Regions from separate parts of the Pedobacter sp. 22163 genome, predicted to be linked through region 1. Evidence: riboswitches for the same ligand, from Rfam matches in the RefSeq annotation. Region 1 holds a riboswitch; each other region holds the start of a gene.
What was found. A riboswitch is a leader RNA that binds a small molecule or an ion and turns the genes downstream of it on or off. The one in region 1 is predicted to bind S-adenosylmethionine.

Region 2: it holds a riboswitch for S-adenosylmethionine, as region 1 does, so the genes downstream of both, metH (methionine synthase) here and ACTJKN_RS01860 (SusC/RagA family TonB-linked outer membrane protein) in region 1, are expected to answer to the same signal.
Region 3: it holds a riboswitch for S-adenosylmethionine, as region 1 does, so the genes downstream of both, ACTJKN_RS10695 (O-acetylhomoserine aminocarboxypropyltransferase/cysteine synthase family protein) here and ACTJKN_RS01860 (SusC/RagA family TonB-linked outer membrane protein) in region 1, are expected to answer to the same signal.

What each region holds. Positions count from the first base shown of each region.
Region 1 is NZ_JBQEPM010000001.1:440,118-447,744, forward strand. Features, by position in the region: gene ACTJKN_RS01860 (SusC/RagA family TonB-linked outer membrane protein) at 1-2,770, opposite strand, end outside; SAM riboswitch class I at 3,097-3,203, opposite strand; gene ACTJKN_RS01865 (peroxiredoxin family protein) at 3,341-4,612, shown strand; gene ACTJKN_RS01870 (trypsin-like peptidase domain-containing protein) at 4,774-6,450, opposite strand; gene ACTJKN_RS01875 (TlpA family protein disulfide reductase) at 6,454-7,041, opposite strand; gene ACTJKN_RS01880 (protein-disulfide reductase DsbD domain-containing protein) at 7,111-7,627, opposite strand, start outside.
Region 2 is NZ_JBQEPM010000004.1:250,837-258,463, forward strand. Features, by position in the region: gene ACTJKN_RS12220 (S41 family peptidase) at 1-1,007, opposite strand, end outside; gene murQ (N-acetylmuramic acid 6-phosphate etherase) at 1,198-2,001, shown strand; gene ACTJKN_RS12230 (hypothetical protein) at 2,171-2,737, shown strand; gene ACTJKN_RS12235 (Bax inhibitor-1/YccA family protein) at 2,776-3,531, shown strand; SAM riboswitch class I at 3,645-3,749, shown strand; gene metH (methionine synthase) at 3,968-7,627, shown strand, end outside.
Region 3 is NZ_JBQEPM010000003.1:561,639-569,265, forward strand. Features, by position in the region: gene ACTJKN_RS10685 (homoserine dehydrogenase) at 1-959, opposite strand, end outside; gene ACTJKN_RS10690 (homoserine O-acetyltransferase family protein) at 1,099-2,196, opposite strand; gene ACTJKN_RS10695 (O-acetylhomoserine aminocarboxypropyltransferase/cysteine synthase family protein) at 2,240-3,571, opposite strand; SAM riboswitch class I at 3,834-3,944, opposite strand; gene ACTJKN_RS10700 (hypothetical protein) at 4,156-5,169, shown strand; gene ACTJKN_RS10705 (trans-sulfuration enzyme family protein) at 5,295-6,410, opposite strand; gene ACTJKN_RS10710 (hypothetical protein) at 6,533-7,027, shown strand; gene mqnE (aminofutalosine synthase MqnE) at 7,453-7,627, shown strand, end outside.

The DNA of each region.
Region 1 (7,627 bases):
TTACCGTTCCTTTAGCTTTATCATTGTCTGGGTAATAGTAAGAAATACCGCCATACTCTGCCGCTCTTCCTGGTAATGTAGAAGCCAATACGCCGGTATAGGTACCCGTTGAGTAAGTGCCGTTATAGATAGATCCGCCGATGCTTGCATCAACCAAAACACCCAGACTAAAGCCCTTATAGGTAAAAGTATTGTATACCCCGCCAATCCAATCTGGTGTATATTTTCCCAATACTTGTTTGGTTGGGTTTGTAGTTGGTGCTCCTGTAGCATTTACAATAATATTTCCATTGCCATCTCTTAAAAAGGCTGTTCCGAACAATGATCCATAAGGTTGCCCTACTGTGGCAATAACCTGTGCTGAGTTGGTAGCCACAACATAGTTTGTTAAGAATTTTTCAGCATCCAGCTCTATCACCCTACTTCTGTTTGCTGCGAAATTGAAATCTATATCCCATGTAAATGCTTTCTTAACTGGAGTAATGCCTAATTGTGCCTCGATCCCTTTATTGTTGATTTTCCCGGCGTTAAGCAGTTTTGACGTAAATCCGGTACTTTGACTTACATCAGCAGCCAAAATCTGGTTGTAACTATTGGTGTTGTACGCACTTAAATCTAAGCGTAACCTTTTGTTAAAAAAAACGGCTTCAATGCCCAGTTCTGTAGAAGTAGTGGTTTCTGGTTTAAGATCAGGTTTAAGATCAATAGCTCCTGTAGTGAGCTGTGGGTTACCTTTAAATGGCGCACCAAATGCATAAGTATTGATCAAACGGTAAGGATCGGCATCTTTACCAACTTTAGACCAACCTCCACGTATTTTCAAATAATTAAGTGCTTCGCTTTTAATGTCGAATGCTTCGGTTGCTACAAAACTTCCGTTAAATGACGGGTAAAAATACGACCTGTTCTGCGCTGGCAAGGTAGACGACCAATCGTTACGCGCCGTGATGTTGGCAAACAGATAATTTCTGAAACCAAGCTGTCCAGAGGCATAAACACTGTACGATTTTAATCTTGATAAATTATTTGATGAAATTAGAGGATCACGCGAGTTTTTAAGGGTATAAAGTCCGGCGATGGCCAATTTAGGAGCACTTTGATCATTCTGCTCGATATATTGCCTGCGGATGTTACCACCACCTAACAATTCGAGACTAAAATCATCATTTAACTGTTTGTTAAAATTTAATGTTGCATCAGTATTATTTTCGCTTACCGTAAAGGCACTCTCTGTATAAGAACCGAAAGGTGTTCCATTGGTACCATAGGCAATCCTAACTTTGCGCCTATCATTATAATAATCCGTTCCCGATCTGAAATTGAAATCAAGTCCATCAATAATTTTATAATTAAGCGCTAAACTTCCAATAATCCGGCTACGGTTTTGCGATACTGTATTTTCGTAGGCTACCCAATATGGATTGCTATAATAGCTATTGTTCCAGTTAAACGTTTTTCCATTTTCATCCAAATAATCTTTCAATTGGTTGATATCAACCTGACGACCGAACCAAGTAAACTGTAACATGGTACTGGTAGATCTTGAACCGCCTGTTCCAGGTAAATTATCAGAATTAAGCTTGCTATAATTTGCATTGGCAGTTAACGTTAACTTCGGTGTTATTTTTAATGATGTATTGAGCACAAACGAATTTTTGCCCTGACCAGAGTTAGGCACTATACCAACCTGTTTCAGGTTGTTGTACGATAATCGGAAGTCGTATTTTTCACCCGCATCTGCAATAGATACCCCATTATTTAATGAATATCCGGTTTGGAAGAAATCACGTACATTATCAGGATGCGCCACAAATGGAACGGCTACTCCCTTCGAATAAAATTGTGGGATTAGCCGACCATCCAATTTAGGGCCCCAGCTTTCATCTACCCCGTCATTGATTCCTTTACCCGCACCATCTACATAACTAAATTTGCCCTCCGATCCCTGACCGAAGGCATTTTGATACACGGGTAGCGTAAGCAAGGTTTCTAAAACCGCGTTCGAATTGATGGCAATTCCTAATCCTTTTTTCGATTTACCCGTTTTGGTTTTAATGAGGATGACACCTGCCGCAGCCCTCGAGCCGTATAATGCAGCGGCATTTGGTCCTTTTAACACACTCATCGATTCTATATCTTCGGGATTAATATCCGAAATGGTATTCGCGTAATCTCTTGCCCCAGCCGAATTTAACTGGGAATTATCTACCGGAATCCCATCAACCACAAATAATGGCTGGTTATTTCCCGCAATAGATGTTTCCCCTCTGATGACCACACGCGAGGAACCCATGCTCCCCTGGCTATTGGTTACCCTAACACCAGCTATTTTTCCCGCAAGTGCATTTACCAGGTTGGATTCTTTAGCTTCGGCCAAATCCTGTCCTTTTAATTCCTGAACAGCATAACCAAGCGATTTCTTCTGCCTTGAAATACCCAATGCTGTAACCACTACCTCATCCAGCGCATTATCGCTTGACTGAAGAATAATCGAAATGGGGCCAGCATTTTTATTAATCTGTATTTCCTGACTCTTAAAGCCGATATAAGAAAACACCAATGTGCCCTTATCGGGTGCATTAATTGAAAAAGCTCCTTTTGCATCAGAAATGGTGGCTTGTTTAGTTTCTTTTATTAATACAGAAACACCAGGCAGTGTTTCGCCATCTGCCGACTTTACCGTTCCGGTAACCGTTACATCCTGAGCAGAAAGCTTTTGCGCCAGGAAGAGCAGCAGGATAAACGTTATTGATTTTAAATTTTTAAACATAAGGTGTAGTTAATAATTAGTTAAAAGGGATAATATTTTTTGGCAAAACAATTCCGCCACGTCTAAAACCATGTTTGTTTTTAAAGAGAATAAAGGAATGGTAAGCCTAAAAAAGCCTGTTAAAATAGAACGATTTTAACAGGGCATGCGCATTCGGAAGTATGCATTAAGGTTTGCATTAATGGCTTTTTGCTCGTCTGTTTTTTTCATTTGAATAATTTTATTTAATGCATAATTTAATTTCAAGAACGCATTCAGGGCAAAAAAAAAGCACCCCATAAATCAGAAGTGCTCCATATATTCTTAAAAGGATAACGCAAACAACTGACTTAACTATCCCAGATTCATCCGGGATGGAATTAGCACCATTTCTAAAAATTAGATGGTTGCTAAGGCTTCACAGGGCCATTCCCTCCGCCTTTCTTGATAAGTATTTTAAAATAACTGCTGCAAAGGTATAACTTATTCCATTTATCCTATAGTTTTTATAGATTTTTATTGAAATATTTTTTCTTTGCCAATTACATCCATATCTTTGCCTACTAATTTAGTCGTCAAATACACATCACAATGAAACTAAAATCCCTTTTAACAGCCGTATTGGCTATGTTAATAACTTTCACATACGCTCAGAACCATATTGCACTTACAAATAATCAGGCAGCAAAGCGCACAGAGAAAAAACAAAATGCTTTTGTTGCCCTTGGTAACTGGCGTGGAATAGCCAAGGTAAAGGAAGGATTAGAAATCCCTTTTAACTTTGAAATCAGCGAAAAAAGCGGTCAACAAAAATTATATTTCCGCAATGCTGAAGAAAGTTTCGAAGGTGGCCTAGTAAAACAAGTAGCCGATTCGCTTTTCGTAAAACTTGATCAATTTGATAATGAACTCGCATTTGCGATAGATGGTGATCAATTAACGGGTACATTAAGAAAACAGGATAAAGCTGGTAAACCTTTGGTAATTGTTGCTGAAAAGAAAAATTACCGTTTTAAAACAACAGATAGACCTGCAGCGGCAGACTATTCTGGCAGTTATGATGTGGTTTTTAAATCGCCAAATGGTAAGGAAGAGAAAACCGTAGGTTTATTTAAGCAAACGGGTAACAAACTTACGGGCACTTTTCTACGTGTAACAGGCGATTCGCGTTATCTGGAAGGTGTAGTAGAAGGAAATGAATTTCAACTTTCCAGCTTTATTGGCTCCTCTCCTTCCTATTACAAAGGAACTTTCCAGCCAGATGGCTCATTAACCGGCGAAATTTTAGGTGCAAGGGGAAGCCAGCCTTTTACTGGAACTAAAAATAAAGATGCTGCCCTGCCCGATCCTTATAAACTTACCTACCTGAAAAAAGGATACAAAACGCTTGATTTTAGTTTCCCTGATGTAAACGGCAAAAAGATTTCGTTAAAGGATGAAAAATATAAAAACAAGGTGGTGATTTTAACCATAACCGGAAGCTGGTGCCCAAATTGTGTTGACGAAGCTACTTTTATAGCGCCCTGGTATAAAGAAAACAAGAAACGTGGTGTAGAAGTTATTGCTTTGCATTACGAACGCTCAACCGAACCCGAATATGCAAAAAAGGTGATGACGCGTTTCCGTGAACGTTTTGGCATCGAATATGATCAGGTTATTGCAGGTACTGCCGATAAACAGGTCGTATCTGAATCCTTGCCTGCACTCGATTCTTTTTTATCGTTTCCAACCACAATAATCATTGATAAACAGGGCAATGTAGCACAGATCCATACCGGTTTTAATGGTCCGGCAACCGGCAAATTTTATGATGAATTTGTGAAAGAATTTAATACAGAGATTGATACGTTGCTGAAGAAATAGCTTGATGATTTCATTCCTTTGTTGTCATTCTGAACGCAGTGAAGAATCTTTTTAAGATAGATTTATTCCAATAGAGAAGTTTTGGTCCGACTCTCTTTAGCCTGAGATTCTTCACTGCGTTCAGAATGACATTTATTTTTAGACAAGATTAGGAAGATACTTTATTGAATAGTCTTCAAAACAAAATCTATTATCGTTTTCTTTGGAACCACTACCGTTGTTGTCCGGCTAAACCTCGCGATATTAATCCCATAAAAATTACCCTCCCAATCAAAAACAGGAGAACCGCAGGCATTGGCTTTAATGGCTGCATCGTGAGTAAAAATGGCATTAAAACCATCTCTTCGCTCCGACTTCCCTCCATCAAATTTCTCTGCCGGGTGATTAAATACCGATTGACCCCGCCCCTCTAGTTTTAGCGTTTTACTCATCTTACCCGAAGCATTTTCCCATTCAAAAGTAATTTCGTCATCTGCCCAATATTTCATTATTTCAGGTGCAAATTCACTTGCTTTTTTTATCAGTTTACCATTCATACTGATCAGTTCATCGCCGACTTTTATACCTACTTTTTCTGCCGGACTGCCTGCTTTGATTAACGAAAACTGAACGGGGCTGGAATTATAAACCACCATTGCGCCCAAATAAGGTTGACTATTAATTTTCGGCAAATTAAATAGTGTGCTGCCTAAAACACTGTGCATCACTTTGCCGGCAGGATCAATGCTGTAAAGAAGTTTACCCATCTCGATTTTAACGCTGTCACTACCAGAGATATTTAAATCAATCCCACCGTCTATCCGTTGGTCAAGTTCAAATAAAACCAGGTCGTTCTCCTGATCTTTCCCAATTAGTTTAATTGGCACCACAATTCCATTAATATCACCTTTTGCTTGTTCGCCAACCATCGTGTTTTTACTCAATAGAAACTGTTTTTTAGCGCCATTTGCAGTTTTAACATTCAATAAGATTGCATAAATATCCTGGTTTTTTCCTTTTATCATACTTTTGATGGAAAAGCAAGTGTTTTTAAGCGTTGGCATATCAAAATCAGGATGTAAAGCTTTTTGTTTACTATCTTTCTGTAATTGCAAAAACAAGGGATCTGTTTTCACACTATCCTTCTTATCTGGGAAAGCGGTATAAAGTCTTTCGCTGTTTAAAGCGGTCCAATAACGGCGGTAAAGGTCAACAGGAATTTCGAAATTCATGTCTTCTGAAACATCAATGGCACTGTGCAATCCGATTACGCGGCCATAATAATCAAATAAAGGGCCACCAGAATCACCCGGTTCCATTTTGCAGGTGGAGCGGATAAAACCATATTCATTTTTCACTTCTGCAATATTTCCTAACCTTAAGGTTGGCAGCGTTTGATTTAAGGTTTCGGGATATGAAATACTGATACAAGGTTCGTTTTTAAGCAAACTTGCCGAATAACCCATCTCTGCAAATGGATAGTTGCCTTTATCGGTAATTTTCATCATGCCCACATCTGGAATGCCTGGCGTCTCTTTATTTTCTATTTTACCAAGTGCCAGCGCGATGCATTCGCGGCCATCAGTAAAAAAAACCTTATAATTTTTACCGGGCAAAATGGTGTGTGCAGCGGTTAGGATATAACCATCGGCACTAACCACCACCCCACTAAACTGGGCACTGGTTCTTTGATTTTGCTGTACATCGAAGCCCCACATCCGTACACTTGCAGGGTAGGCCTTTATAACTGCTTCGGCAATGGTTTTCTGAAATTTGGCAACCTGTTTTTTCTGGGCTACAGCATTTAAGCTGAAGAGCATAACTATCGTTACTGCTATTCCCTTTATGGAGTTATTCATTTGTTATTTATGATTTTTTGCCAATGTAATTCGCTCAGAAATTTCCTGGAGCGCAGCGGCATCGGTTCCGGTGAAGCCGGTTAGTTTAAATACAATGTTGCCTGCTTTATCGATAATAAATTTTGCAGGGATGGCAGTTACGTCGTAAGCTTCAACCGCAGCATTACGTCCAGCTTCATCTTTCAGGTCCATCAGCACCTGAAAATTAAAACCCGATTGTGCGATGTATTTTTTTACATCTTCAACCGGTGTTTTGGTGGTTTCCCAGGTATGGATAAATAAGAACTTTACAGAAGGATCATTTTTATAGGTGTTAACGGCAAGCTGCATCGCAGGAAAAGATTTTTTGCAGGGCACACACCATGTCGACCAGAAATCGAGTACAATTACCTTTCCTTTTAGGTCTTTTAACGATACTACATTTCCATCGAGATCTTTTAAAGTAAAATTGGGAGCAGGCACGGCGATCATTTCTGATAAAAGCCTATTTTGCAAGGAATCAGCTTTGTTTACAGCAGTTTGCGCTGATACAGAAATACGTGCAAACAGGCACAAAGAAGCCAAGAGGCAAAGCCTTAAAAAAGATTTCATATTTTAGGTTAAAGGGGTTAAAAAAAAAGGCAAGGCCATTTTACCGGCCATGCCGAGCGCATAGATGGATTAGATGAGTATTTCCAATATCTTCTCTTTAGGTGGGTAACATTTGGTTTCGTCACACACCTGATAATATAAACCACATTTGATTTTAGTGCCTGCTTTTGCCTTGCTGTAATCGACCATTATCCTAAAGTTTGCCTTTCCTTCAAAAATAAACATGCCCTCATTGCCGGGATATGGAATAGCTGCCGTAGTTTTCCATTCCTGATCGGCCACTGCACCCTCAGGAAGTTCCAATCTGGTTTCGGTAACCACAAATGGATTATCTTTAGATACATAAGCATAAATATGCCAGCCTTTTAAAATTTTGGCTTCGATAAGCAAACTGTCTTTTTTATTGCCATTACCAGGAATAAACCTTGCAGAAACGGCTACAGGATCGGCTGTGGTAGGTTCACCACTTACAATCGCTTTTGGCAATTGATAGCTTTGTTGTTGGCCAACAGGAACATTTTTTCCATAGGTATTCACCATGAATTTAAAACCGCCAGATTCGGTGTAAAACAGGTTATTGCGGTTT
Region 2 (7,627 bases), on a different contig from region 1:
TGCTCTTGTACCAGGCCTTTGCCAAAAGAACGGCGGCCCACAATAATTCCGCGCCCCAGATCCTGGATGGCTCCAGCTACAATTTCGCTGGCCGAAGCGGTATTTTCATTGATCAGGACAGCCAGTTTGCCATTTTGAAAAGCACCAGTACCCGTAGAAAAATAATCGGTACGTGGCTCATGTTTACCCTGTGTATATACAATAAGTTTGTTCTCGGCTAAAAACTGATCGGCCAAACCTGTAGCTGCGGTAAAATAGCCGCCCCCATTATCGCGCAAGTCGAGAATCAGTTTTTTCATGCCTCTTGCTTTCAGGTTATTGGCTGCAACAGAGAAATCGTTATCGGTATTGGCGCCAAACTTACTGATCCGTACATAACCTGTTTCGTTATTGATCATATAAGCAGCATCAATACTACTGATGTTTACTTTGCCTCGTGTAACCATAATTCGGTTACTTTGAGGAGCCCCTGGGTGTAAAAGCACTACGCTCACACCTGTTCCTGATCTGCCTTTAAAACGGCCGGTAAGTTGGTCTTTTGGTAAATTTCTCCCACTTACAACTGCTGTATCGATACTCAGAATTTTATCGCCCAGTTTTATCCCAGCCTGGTAAGCAGGACCATCTTTAACCACACCGGTAACCATCATGGTGTCGTTGAGCATATAATATTCTATGCCCACACCCTCAAAGTTCCCTTCCAGGTTATCGGTCATATCCTGCGCATCGGTTGGCGGCAGGTAAACACTATGTGGATCGAGTTGGTGTAAAACGCTATCTATAGGTAAGTTTTGAAGCGAATCGGTATTGATGTCATCAACATAATTACCGTTGATGATGTGTAAGATCTCATTTAATTTCTCATCGCTGTTGCTGGCGAGTTGAGGGCTCTTTTTAACGCCAAAGCCTTGATCTTTAATAAATTTTATGCCCAAAAACATACCCACTATTAAAATTACAGAATAGCTTGCAGCGATCAGTATGTTATGTCGGGTGTTTTTTTTCATTAGCGTTATTGCAAATTTATGAAAATTAGCGAGTTGATATATTTTTTAACTGCATTTTCATGTCTTTTGTTTATAATATTTAACATTAATCAACCCGATGGAACGATAGGTTGAAATTTATGACAGATATTTTTGGGTTTTTAGGGTAGTTTTTAGAAAGAATTTACCGAATTTTATCAAAATTAAATTTATGAATAGAGTTACCGAGCAAGAATCTAACTATAACCACATCGATCAGATGTCGGTGTTAGAAGTTTTGCAGGGCATTAATAACGAAGATAAAACTGTAGCATTTGCAGTTGAAAAATCTTTGCCTCAGATCGAAAAATTAACATCGGCAGTGGCCGAGCGAATGAAAAAAGGTGGTCGTCTTTTTTATATCGGTGCAGGTACAAGTGGCCGTTTAGGTGTAGTAGACGCATCAGAATGCCCACCTACATACGGTGTTCCTTTTGATTGGGTTGTTGGAATTATTGCAGGTGGAGATACGGCGATTAGAAGAGCGGTAGAATTTGCTGAAGATGATGCCGAACAAGCCTGGAAAGATCTTCAGGAATTTGAAATTAACGAGAAAGATTGTTTGGTTGGCCTGGCAGCGTCAGGTACTACGCCTTATGTAATCGGCGGATTAAACACGGCACGTAAGCATGGTATTTTAACAGGTTGCATCGTTTGTAATACAGGTGGACCTATTGCTGCAGAATCGGATTTTCCGGTTGAAGTGGTGGTTGGCCCTGAGTTTGTAACGGGCTCTACCCGCATGAAATCTGGTACGGCGCAAAAAATGGTGTTAAATATGTTAAGCACTACCGTTATGGTTCAGTTGGGGCGTGTAGTTGGCAATAAAATGGTCGATATGCAGTTAACCAATCATAAACTGGTAGACCGCGGAACACAAATGGTTGCCGATGAGCTAAATATAGGTTACGATGAAGCAGCTGAGTTGTTAACCCGTTATGGAAGTGTACGTAAAGCAGTTGAAGCAGGACACTAAGAAATGAGAGAAGGATTGAATGAAAGAATTAGTGAATGATGGAATGAAAGAATGATTGAAGGATAGGATGATATAATGTAGAAACGATCTTAACATTCACTCTTTCAAAACTCAATCACTTATCTAGTCACTCATTCAAAATTCAATCCTTCAATAATTAGAAAGAAGTATGCACGAAATTGAGCCTTATTACCAGTGGAGAGATGATTATATTTCGGCAGAAGATGAGCGTTCGCCGTTTTACAATACCGAATATTCAGAACTTTACTTCGATAAGCAGATTTATAATTTTTTACTGCACCCGCAATGGGACGAGTTTGGTTCGAATACCTTGTACATGAAGGTGTTATACGCCGATTATGATCGCAGTTATGCCGTTATAGAATTTATAGGCGAGTGGAACGATGCCATTAACAACGACATTATGCTGCTGAAACGCGATATTTTAGAGATGATGATGGATGAAGGCATTAATAAATTTATCCTGATCGGTGAAAATATACTTAATTTTCATGCCTCTGATGACAGTTATTACGAAGAGTGGTTTCAGGAAGTAGAAGATGGCTGGATTGTTGGGGTGAATTTTCAGGAACACGTAATCACCGAGTTTCGCGATAATAACATCGATTATTACATTAACTTTGGTGGTGCATTTGATAATCTGCCATGGCGCACATTAAAACCGCTACAATTCTTTAAAAAAGTTGAAGAATTGCTGACAAAAAGATTAAACTAAATATTTATTTTTATATAGTTAAATACACAAAATTTAAAATGGAACAACAAAATTATCAATATCAGGACAACAGTGTTTTTGTACAGGAAAAATCTGTTTCTAAAAAATTCTTTGCAAACGTTTTCTTATGGATGTTCGTGGCATTGAGTTTGTCAACAGTAGCCGCCTATTTGTTTGGTACCAATGAGCAGTTAATGCAATACCTTTTAAATATTAATCCAACAACTGGTAAAGTGAGCATGTCAATTTTTGGTTATGTAGCAATGTTTGCACCGCTCGGCCTGGTTTTATTAATGGGATTTGGTTTAAGTAGATTATCATTACCAGCGTTAATTGGCGTTTTTGTACTTTATTCAGTATTAACTGGAGTTAGTTTAAGTTTTATCTTGTTAACTTATACTTCAGGTTCAGTAGTGAGCTGTTTTGCTGGAGCTGCCGGAATATTCGGAATTATGGCATTTATGGGCTATACAACTAATATTGATCTAAGTAAATTTGGGCCGATTTTAATGGTTGGAGTAATTGGTTTAGTGATTGCCAGTGTAATAAATATGTTTGTTCAAAGCGAGCAGTTCAGTTTGTTTATGGCATTCATTGGTATTGCAATATTTACGGCATTAACGGCTTATGATGTGCAAAAAATCAAAAGAATTGGCGAAGGGATCGAAGCAAGCGGCGAGCAGGTTCTTCAGATTGAATCTAAAAAAATGGCTATTGTAGCTGCATTGTCCCTATACTTAGATTTCTTAAATATCTTTCTTTTCTTACTTCGTATTTTCGGAAGCAGAAAATAGTCATTAACAGAACAATATTCTTAAGGCCGTGCAGAATTGCATGGCCTTTGTAATTTTATTTGGTAGCAAAGCGATAAATTTTGGAATTGATGTTGCTTTGTTGCATTTTTGTATGCTTATTAAGAAAGACGGAGGGATTAGACCCAACGAAGTCTTAGCAACCTGTAACCATACAAGGTGCTAAATTCTATTCTGCAAATAGCAGAAACAGATAAGTTTAGGATTACGATTCACGTACCAACTTTTTAAATAAGCCTTTTAGAGACTTGAGATTATAGATTTGAGACTATAGATCTGAGACCATAGATTTGAGACCGTAGATTTGAGATTTGAGACATAGCGTCTACCCAATTTCATATATCTGAAGTCTCATATCTCATATCTCGTATCTGACATCTGACATCTCGTATCTCATATCTCAAATCTTACAACAAGAATGAGCATAAGAGAAGAATTAGAAAAACGTATTTTGGTGATTGATGGTGCAATGGGTACCATGATTCAACGATATACCTTAACCGAAGAAGATTTTAGAGGGGAGCGATTTAAAAACCATCCCTGTGATGTAAAAGGCAATAATGATTTGCTCAACATCACACGTCCGGATATTATTAAAACCATTCACCTGGAGTACCTGGCCGCTGGTGCCGATATTATCGAAACCAATACATTCAGTACACAGCGCATTTCCATGGCCGATTACCAGATGGAAGACCTTTCTTACGAAATGAGTTTTGAAGGTGCGCGGGTGGCAAAGGAAGCCGTAAATGAGTTCATGGCTGCAAATCCAGACCGTAAATGTTTTGTGGCCGGTGCTATTGGCCCAACCAACCGTACCCTTTCCATGTCGCCGAATGTAAACGATCCTGGTTTTAGGGCAGTCTATTTTGATGAGCTTGAAGCAGCTTATTATGAACAGGTGCGTGGTTTGGTAGATGGTGGTTCTGATGTATTATTAATCGAAACCATTTTCGATACTTTAAATGCTAAAGTGGCTATTGTAGCCATTAAAAAATATGAAGAGGTAATTGGCCGTAAACTGGAGATCATGATTTCTGGTACCATTACCGATGCCTCCGGAAGAACACTTTCAGGCCAGACTGCCGAAGCTTTCTTAAACTCTGTAATGCATGCAAAACCGTTAAGTATCGGTTTTAACTGTGCTTTGGGTGCTAAAGAAATGCGTCCGCATATTGAGGAGCTTGCTGCAAAAGCTGGCTGTTATGTTTCGGCCTATCCAAATGCAGGTTTGCCAAACGAGTTTGGGGCTTACGATGAGCAACCACACGAAACAGCACATTTGGTTGATGACTTTATTGCATCTGGTTTTGTGAATATTGTGGGTGGCTGTTGTGGTACCACACCAGAGCATATTGGCTGTATTGCCAAAAATGCGCGAAAAGCCGAGCCGCGCAAAATCCCTGTAATCGAACCTTATATGCGTTTAAGCGGGTTGGAGCCTGTAACCATCACCCCAGAAAGTATTTTTGTAAATATCGGTGAAAGAACAAATATTACCGGATCTCCCAAATTCTCTAAACTGATTTTGGGTGGCGATTACGAAGCTGCACTGGCCGTTGCCCTGCAACAGGTTGAAGGCGGTGCGCAGATAATTGATGTGAACATGGATGAGGGAATGTTGGATTCGGAAGCAGCAATGACCAAATTTTTAAATCTCATTGCCTCTGAACCTGATATTGCCAAATTGCCAATCATGGTCGATTCATCCAAATGGTCGGTTATCGAAAATGGCTTAAAATGTTTGCAGGGAAAAGGAATTGTAAACTCTATTTCACTAAAAGAAGGGGAGGAGAAATTCCGCGAAAGTGCACGCAAAATTATGCAATACGGTGCTGCGGTAGTAGTAATGGCTTTTGATGAGCAGGGACAGGCCGATAATTACGAGCGCAGGAAAGAAATCTGTAAAAGAAGTTATGATATTCTGGTGCACGAAATTGGTTTCCCGCCAGAGGATATTATTTTCGATCCGAACATTTTAACCGTTGCAACCGGATTAGAAGAACATAACAATTATGCTGTTGATTTTATAAACGCTACCCGTTGGATCAAAGAAAACCTACCTCATGCTAAAGTGAGCGGAGGGGTTTCTAATATTTCTTTCTCTTTCAGGGGGAATAATACCGTTCGCGAAGCAATGCACTCCGCATTCCTTTATCACGCCATTCAGGCTGGTTTAGATATGGGAATTGTAAACGCAGGGATGTTAGAGGTTTACCAGGAAATTCCACCCGAATTGTTAGAAAGGGTAGAGGATGTACTCTTAAACCGAAGAGACGATGCTACAGAGCGTTTGGTAGAATATGCGGATACCGTTAAATCGAAAGGTAAAGAGGTGGTTAAAGATGAAGAGTGGAGAAAAGGTTCTGTTGAAGAGCGGTTATCTCATTCTTTAGTAAAGGGAATTGTAGAATACCTGGATGATGATGTGGAAGAAGCCAGACAAAAATATGCACGCCCGATTCAGGTAATCGAAGGACCATTGATGGACGGGATGAACATTGTGGGTGATTTATTCGGTGCCGGAAAAATGTTCTTGCCCCAAGTGGTAAAATCGGCAAGGGTAATGAAAAAAGCTGTAGCCTATTTATTGCCATTTATCGAACAGGAAAAGCTGGATAATCCCGATCAGGATCAAAGTTCATCTGCAGGAAGAGTTTTAATGGCCACCGTAAAAGGCGATGTGCACGATATTGGAAAGAATATTGTGGGTGTAGTATTGGCTTGTAATAACTTCGAAATTGTAGATATGGGCGTGATGGTTCCTGCACAGGAAATCATCAAAAAAGCCAAAGAAATAAAAGCCGATATTATTGGTTTAAGTGGATTGATTACACCGTCACTTGATGAAATGGTTCACTTTGCCAAAGAAATGGAACGTGAAGGTTTTACCATTCCCTTAATTATAGGTGGGGCAACTACTTCAAGAATCCATGCTGCTGTAAAAGTAGCGCCAAATTATTCAGGACCCGCTATCCACGTATTGGATGCTTCCAGAAGTGTTACCGTTTGTAGCACCTTGATGAACCCTGAAACAAAAGATGATTATGTGGCAGGTATCAGGGCAGAATATGACAAAGCACGCGAAGCACATTTAAATAAGCGATCGGATAAACGTTTTAAAACCTTAGAAGAGGCACGTGCAAATAAATTTAAGATTGATTTTCAGCCCAACCTACCCGTTCCAGAATTTACAGGCACAAGGGTTTTCGATAATTATCCCTTAGAAGAATTGGTACCCTATATCGATTGGACGCCGTTTTTTCATACCTGGGAACTTCGTGGCAGTTATCCTAAAATTTTCGATGATAAAAATGTAGGCGACGAAGCGAAAAAACTTTTTGATGATGCACAGACTTTATTAAAACGCATCCTCGACGAAAAACTGTTAACAGCAAGAGCTGTAATCGGTTTCTGGCCAGCAAATGCTGTAGGAGACGATATTCAGTTGACAGTTGCCAGTGATCAGTTGTCAAATGACTCCGAACTGAAAACTGAGAACTCCAAACTGGTAACTATCCACACCCTCCGCCAGCAGGCCGAAAAAGTAGATGGGCAGCCTTATTATGCTTTATCTGATTTCATTGCACCGAAAGAAAGTGGCATTCAGGATTATTTTGGTGGTTTTGCCGTAACTGCAGGTATTGGGATTGATGAATTGGTAAATGAGTTCGAGTCCAATTACGATGATTACAATAGTATCATGGCTAAAGCATTGGCCGATCGTTTGGCTGAAGCTTTCGCAGAGCGCCTGCATGAACGTGTACGTAAAGAATATTGGGGTTATGCTCAGGATGAAAATCTGAGCAATCAGGAATTGATTAAGGAAGAATACGCAGGTATCCGTCCCGCACCTGGTTATCCTGCTTGTCCGGAACACACCGAAAAAGGAACTTTATTCCAATTGCTTGATGCGGAGAATAAAATAGGGTTACACTTAACCGAAAGTTATGCCATGTATCCAACAGCAGCGGTAAGTGGATTTTATTTCGCGCACCCCGATTCGAGGTATTTTGGATTGGGAAAAATTACCAAAGATCAGATTGAAGATTATGCCATCAGAAAGAATATGCCAATT
Region 3 (7,627 bases), on a different contig from region 1:
TATTTTTTGTACTCGTAACGGTAATCGTAACGCAAAGCGGCAATATCAGAAAGTACAGCAGCACCAGTAGGGTGGCCTCCAGCACCTTTACCGTAGAAAAATTGTTTATCAGCAAAAGCCGCCTGAACTGCAACTGCATTATACTCGTTTTCTACGTTGTAAAGGAAATCATCTTTAGCTACCAGCTTCGGTAGTACATAAGTTACGATATCTTTTGTATTCACTTTACGTGCCGTAGGAACCAATTTAATTTTAAAGTTTTTCTCACGTGCATATTTAATGTCGTGGTTAGAAAGGTTCTGTATGCCAATATTTAAAATGGCATCAGGGTTTACAAATAAACCATATGCATGTGCTGTGGCAATAGCCAGTTTATATTTTGGATCGTAGCCTCCCACATCCAAAATCGGGTCGGTTTCTGCGAAACCTAAATCTTGTGCTTCTTTTAAAGCCGAGTCGTAACTTTGGTTCTCATTAAATATTTTCGACAAAATGTAATTAGATGAGCCATTAAAAATTCCACTCAAAGCATGGAATAATTCATTGTCGTAATACTCTTCCAGGTTACGGATAATTGGAATACTGCCGCAAACGGCACCTTCATACAATAGAGAAGTACCATACTCTTGTTGTAGATCTACCAGTTCTTTTAAATGTGTGGCGATCATTTTTTTATTGGCAGATACTACATTTTTACCGTTTTTTAATGCAGTGGTTACAATTTCGTAAGCAGCATCTGCATCATTAATTAATTCTACAATCGTATTAATCTCTGTATTGTTCAGTATTTCGTTGCGATCAGTGGTAAACAGATCCTTATTAAGGGTACGCTTCTTTCTTGGGTCTTTTATTGCAATTTTAATGATCTCCAGGTTCAGGCTCTGGCTTTGGATAATATCCAATAACCCTTGTCCTACAACACCGAAACCAAATAAACCGATTTTTAAATTCTTACTCATTTTTTTAAGTGATTACACAGATAAACAGATTACACTGATTTACTGTATTTATTTTATATTATTTTTTTGTTGAATTTGATGGTACAGATATTAGTTGTTCTCTTTATTTTAACCCTAAAACCCTAAACCTTATGCCTTTCTAAGCGGTATGCTGTAGTTTGATTATTTTTTTATTCCGGCTTTCCTTGATGAAGTTTCCAATTACCTTAGTCAAGGCATCTGTTTCGATTAAAAATCCGTCGTGACCATAATCTGAGTGCAAGGCACTAAATTCTGCTCCTGGGATATGATCAGCCAGGTATTTTTGCTCCGATAAAGGAAACAAGACGTCATTTTCTATCCCGATTACCAAAGTATTTGCCGTAATTAATTTTAGTGCATCGGCAATACTTTTGCGGTTACGGCCCACATTGTGGCTGTCCATTGCTTTGGTTAAATAATAATAACTGTAAGCGTTAAAACGGTTGATCAGTTTTTCTCCCTGATAGTTCTGATAAGAAGACGACCTGAAATTGTCGGTTTTATCGTTTACGCTTTCTACCTGTGTACTGCCGTAAGCGCTGTAGGTTCTATAACTTAAAAGTGCAATGCTACGGGCAGTTTTTAAACCTTTGCTACCACCGTTTGGTTGGTTGGCATAAAAAGTTCTATCGGTAGTAATGGCCAAACGCTGACTTTCGTTAAATGCAATTCCCCATGGAGAATGTGCTGCATTAGTGGCAATCAAGATCAGGTTTTCGATTTTATTCGGCTCAGAAATGCTCCATTCAACAGCTTGTTGCCCGCCTAAAGAACCTCCGATTAATAATTTAATATAATCAATACCTAAATGCGAAGCCAATAACTGGTGTGCCGACACTAAATCGCGGATGGTAAACTGTGGAAACGAAAGATAATAAGGTAAGCCGGTTACGGGATTGGTACTTAATGGGTTTGTACTGCCGTAATGTGAACCTAAAACATTAGCACAAACAATATAATGTTCTTCCGGATTGAACAAAGCATTTTCACCGAACAAACCTTCCCACCATTCAAAAACATCAGCATTGGCAGTAAGTGCATGGCAAACCCAAATCACATTATCTTTATTTGCATTTAATTTGCCATAAGTTTGATAAGCAACTTGCAGGTTACGGATCTTTTTTCCGCTCTCTAATTTGAACTGTTTATTATAACTATATGTTGACGCAAAATTCCCCGAATTGGATTTTACATTGTCGTTTTTACTATTATGCATTTTGTAATGTTGTTGTTGTTAAAAGCCCCTAAGGGGTTTGGGTTTAGGCTTGTAAATTCTCTGCCGGAACTGTGGCATTAATGGTTGCAAATGCCTGTTCGAAATCGGCTTTAATATCATCAATATGCTCAATGCCTACAGAAACCCTCAGCGCATTCGGTTTAACACCGGCAGCTAATTGTTCTGTTTCGCTCAATTGCTGGTGTGTTGTGGCAGAAGGCTGAATGATCAGCGTTTTTGCATCACCCACATTGGCCAGGTGCGATACCAGTTTTAAGTTATCAATTACCTGTGTTGCATTTTCTTTGCTTCCAGCCAATTCGAAAGATAAAACTGCGCCAAAACCATTGCTTAAATACTTTTTAGCCAGGTTGTTATATTTACTGCTGGCTAAGCCAGGGTACTGAACTTCTTTAACTAATGGATGGTTTTCTAACCAGGTGGCTAATGCTAATGCATTATCTACATGGCGTTGAACCCGGAGTGATAAAGTTTCTAATCCTTGTAATAAAAGAAAAGAATTGAAAGGCGATAGGGCAGGTCCCAAATCTCTTAATCCTTCTACTCGGGCACGGATGATAAACTGGATGTTCCCAAATGGTCCGCCGATACCAAAAACATCGCTGAAAACCAAACCATGATAACCTTCTGAAGGCTCAGAGAATTGAGGGAATTTCCCATTGCCCCAGTTGTAATTTCCACCGTCAACGATAACACCGCCAATACTTGTTCCATGACCACCGATCCATTTCGTTGCAGATTCTACAACAATGTTGGCTCCGTGTTCCAATGGTTTAAACAAATACCCGCCTGCGCCAAAAGTATTGTCGACCACTAAAGGCAGATCGTATTTTTTTGCAATTGCGGCAATTTTTTCGAAATCAGGCACACTAAATGCTGGGTTGCCAATGGTTTCTAAAAAGATTGCTTTTGTTTTATCAGTTATTTTGCTTTCAAATTCTTCAGGTACATCTGGATTTGCAAAATCGACATGAATACCTAAGCGTTTAAAAGCTACTTTGAATTGATTATAGGTTCCTCCGTAAATGTGAGATGAAGAAACAATGCTATCACCAGCCTCCAATATGTTATTTAACGCTATAAATTGAGCGGCTTGCCCCGATGCGACTGCCAAAGCAGCTACGCCACCTTCTAAAGCGGCAATACGTTTTTCGAAAACATCGTTGGTTGGATTCATGATCCTGGTGTAGATATTGCCAAACTCTTTTAATGCAAATAAATTAGCCCCATGTTCGGCATTTTTAAATCCATAAGATGTGGTTTGGTAAATAGGAACAGCTCTTGATCCTGTTGTTGGATCTATTTCCTGACCAGCGTGTAGTTGTAAAGTTTCGAATTTATATGATGTTGACATAATTTCTATTTTTTTAGTTGATGTGATTAGATAACAGAATTAGGATAATCCTAAAACCTAGCAGGGCGTATCCCGGTTTTCCGGGACCTTCCAATTTGAAAGAAACAAAAAAGGAAGATTTTTAAATTACTGTATGCAACAGAACATACAAGTAATCGCATGCATATCGCAACAAATAAAAGAAATAGAAGCTTGTTCTACCTTTTTAAGGTCTGCACTGGGTTCGCTAAGCGATTGAAGATTTAATGTTTTCATCAGTTCTAATTTATATCTCCAAATAACACCATGTTATCCGGTCAGGAATTGGCACCTTCTCTTTCTGAGGGTTGCCAGTGGGTCATCGAGCCAGTCTCTCGCCACTTCTTTATAAATCAACCCGTGAAGATTGACTTTTATTTAGCTATTTGCCAAATAATATTCCAAATGTCTGAATTTAATTTTAATCCACAAAATAAAATTTTGAAATTACATTAACTCATTGAAAATGAATTATGTATTTTTATGATGCGATGACAATCTGAAATTTTAATACTGAATTAACGCTTAAAATTCTAAGTTTGTGGTACCTATCTAAATTAATTATGATGAAAAATACAAAATCCCTATGTTTAGGCCTGTTGTTTACTATCGCTTGTTTAAATAATGTAAACGCTCAGTTCGGAGGCTTAAAAGATAAATTATTAAAAGTGGGCACTGCCCAGGGCGCCAAAGCTTTAGGGGTAGACAAGTTTTTAAAACAACCTGCTGCCATTACCACCAATTTTGAAGACGTAAATAGAGAAGGCGAAAAGCTGCCTGATTTTATTAACTCATTAAATTTAAAAGCCCAGCCCTTGTACTTACTGCCTAAAAATCCAGATGGTGGTTTTGTGCTTTGCGAGGGACTTTACGAAATGACCAATAAAAGTTATTGCCTAAAAGCTGGAACTTTCGCCCCTTCAAAGGGTGATGGTTACATGTTTGCACCCGTTTTAGGCCCTAAAGAAGAAATTGTGGTTTCTATACTCAAAAGCGCTGAGAAACATCCTGATGTAGACCAACATGATATTCAGGCTTTACTCTGGACAATCATTGCAAGAACAAAATTTGCCGATTTTAATGGCCAGGTTAAAGTAACTGCCATTAAATTGTTAACACCGAAACAACTTACGCAATTGGAAGGTGGTGCTTTAGGTGTTTTGCCTTTCGATGTAATGGAGAAGGCTAAAGACCAGTTACCATCAGGGGTGAGGGCTGTTTTTGAAGCAGAAAATAATATCCGTCAATTGGTGTCGTCTGGAAATTATACTTATGCCGACATGGAAAAATATGCGATTATAGCGGGTATGGCGCCACCAAGAAGCGATGTGCCAAGCGGCATCTGGACCAAACACCCTGACGGTTATTATGTGCGTTATTTTCCTTCTGGTTATTCGATTACCAAGGTACAGGTTTATGTACCTAAAGAATTATTAGCTGGTGGTACAAAATTAATATATGATGCTGCTGGTGACATTGCCTGCCCGGCTAATACAGGTTCGCAACGTTTAGCACAGACCAATGAGCCATTAGAAGCAAATTATTCGTTGAAGTTGACTACGATTTGCAATCCTAAATAGATTTCAAAACAAATATTCGTCATTGCGAAGAGGAACGACGAAGCAATCTTGAAGCGCACGCTAGTAGCGACCGTTGTAAGATTGCTTCGTCGGCTGAAAAAGCCTTCTCGCAATGACGATTTTTTTTAACCTAAAGCCTGCGCTAGATCAGCGATAATATCATCCACATGTTCTAAGCCTACAGATATACGGAGTAAATTTTTTGGCGTTTTACTATCAGGGCCTTCAACCGAATAACGGTGCTCAATTAAACTCTCTACACCTCCTAAACTGGTCGCTTGTGCAAATAACTGAACCTTATTTGCCACTTTGTGGGCCGCTTCAACATCCCCTTTAACCAAAAACGACATCATTCCACCAAAATCTTTCATTTGTTTCTTTGCAATTTCGTGCTGTGGGTGACTTTCCAAACCTGGATAAAAAACAGTCTCAACATTTGGATGTCCGTTTAAATAGTTAGCTATGATTTTTCCATTTTCGCAGTGGCCTTTCATGCGATAGGCTAAGGTTTTAATGCTTCTGGTTAACAGAAAACAATCGAAGGGAGAAGGAACCGCACCACCCGTTTGCTGTATGTTTTTGATTTTCTCCCATAACGCGTCTTTTTTTGCTGTTACTAAAATCCCGCCAAGTACATCGCTATGCCCCCCCAGGTATTTGGTACTGCTATGCATTACAATATCAGCACCCAGTAAAATCGGGTTTTGTAAAATAGGCGAAGCAAAGGTGCTGTCGCAGGCCATTGTAATGTTTTTAGCTTTAGCTATTTTGGCAATTCCTTCTATATCGGTAATCTTTAATAATGGGTTAGATGGGGTTTCGATCCAGATCAATTTGGTGTTAGGTTTGATGCTCGATTGGATCAGGTCTAGATCAGTCTGATCAATAAAATCAAATTCCAAACTATCGTTAAAGATAGTCAATAATTGTTTTTTAATACCCCAATACATATCATCAGGAGCGATAATATGGCTACCGGGTTTTAAGGCCTGGAACAAAACCATACCACAGGTATTGCCCGAAGAGAAAGCAGCAGCATCTTCGCCATATTCTAATTTGGCTACAGTGTTTTCTAAAGCAGACCGGTTTGGATTGCTTACCCTGCTATACATATGGCCTCCTGGATAACCTCCATCTTCGTCGCGAAAAAAAGTTGTCGATAGATTAATAGGAAGGGTAACATCGCCGGTAATGCTTTTTACAAGATTAGAAGCGTGAATAGCAAGGGTTTCGGGTTTCATAATATTTGATTTTGATCGAAGTGATATGGTGATGCAATTTAATAATTTGGCGCTAATTTAAGGTTCGTAATGGTTTTGGCAAGATTTATGTAACAAGTTTGACGAAATTAAATTAAACAAAAATGAAAAGATTATTTATAGCTATCGCAATAGCATGTTCTACTTTAGTAATGTTACAAAGTTGTAATACTGCAAAAAGAGTAACTGCAGGTGTAACAGGTAGCAGAGGTACAGTTGTTCGCGAATGGGTAGTGAGTAATGTAGCTTTAGAAGGATTGCCTGATGGCGCTGTTCAAGGTTTATTTGGAGAGAAATCTTACAAATGTTTCCAGGGAAGTACATGGAACTTAACCAATAGCGGTAATGGTTCTTACACTTTGCCAGCATCAAGTGCTTGTGGTTCGGTAATGCAGACTATTTTCTGGTCGGCAGCACCTAAAGATCAAACCTTCCAGTTTAAGAAAATATTTGAAGGGGATAAAGCTAAAAACGTAACAGAAGGTTACCGTTTAGTATTAACTGATCTTTCCAGCACACAAATGATCTTGAAATCGCCGATTGAATTTGGTGGCAAAACTGCAAACATCGTTTTAACTTTTGTACCTGCAGCAAGATAGTTAGCTAAAAATATCTTCCTGTGAAAAACATATAAAGCACTTCTGAAAAGAGGTGCTTTTTTTGTTACCGTCTTTTAGGATTGCCACGGAAACACGGATTTACACGGAGTTTCTTAGACTCTTTTATAGGAGGTTTTTAACCACAGATAACACAGATATAAATTAGAATCAGGTTTTGTTACATACCTGGCCGTCAAGCGGGGTAACATCAGTTTATACGGAAGTTTGATAGTTATTTTTCCGTGACTTCCGTGTTTCCGTGGCTAATATTAACGCCTACAGCTAAGCTCACCTAAAAAAGCAATCATTATCTGTGTTAATCTGTGGTTAATTATCAAGGACAACATTCAAAAATCGCGGTTTGTTACAAGAAAATGATTTTCAAATCGGCTCATTATTGTATTTTTGTTCAAAATAAATCAGGAATGAATACAACTGAGCAAGTTGAAAAAATATTAGCTGATACCAATTTATCAACTGAATTACAAAACATAGCACACAAAGTCCTTCATGGAGAACGTATTACCTTTGATGAAGGCGTTTATTTGTACGAACATGCAGAACTGGGTTACCTCGGTGTTCTGGCAAATTTTATCCGCG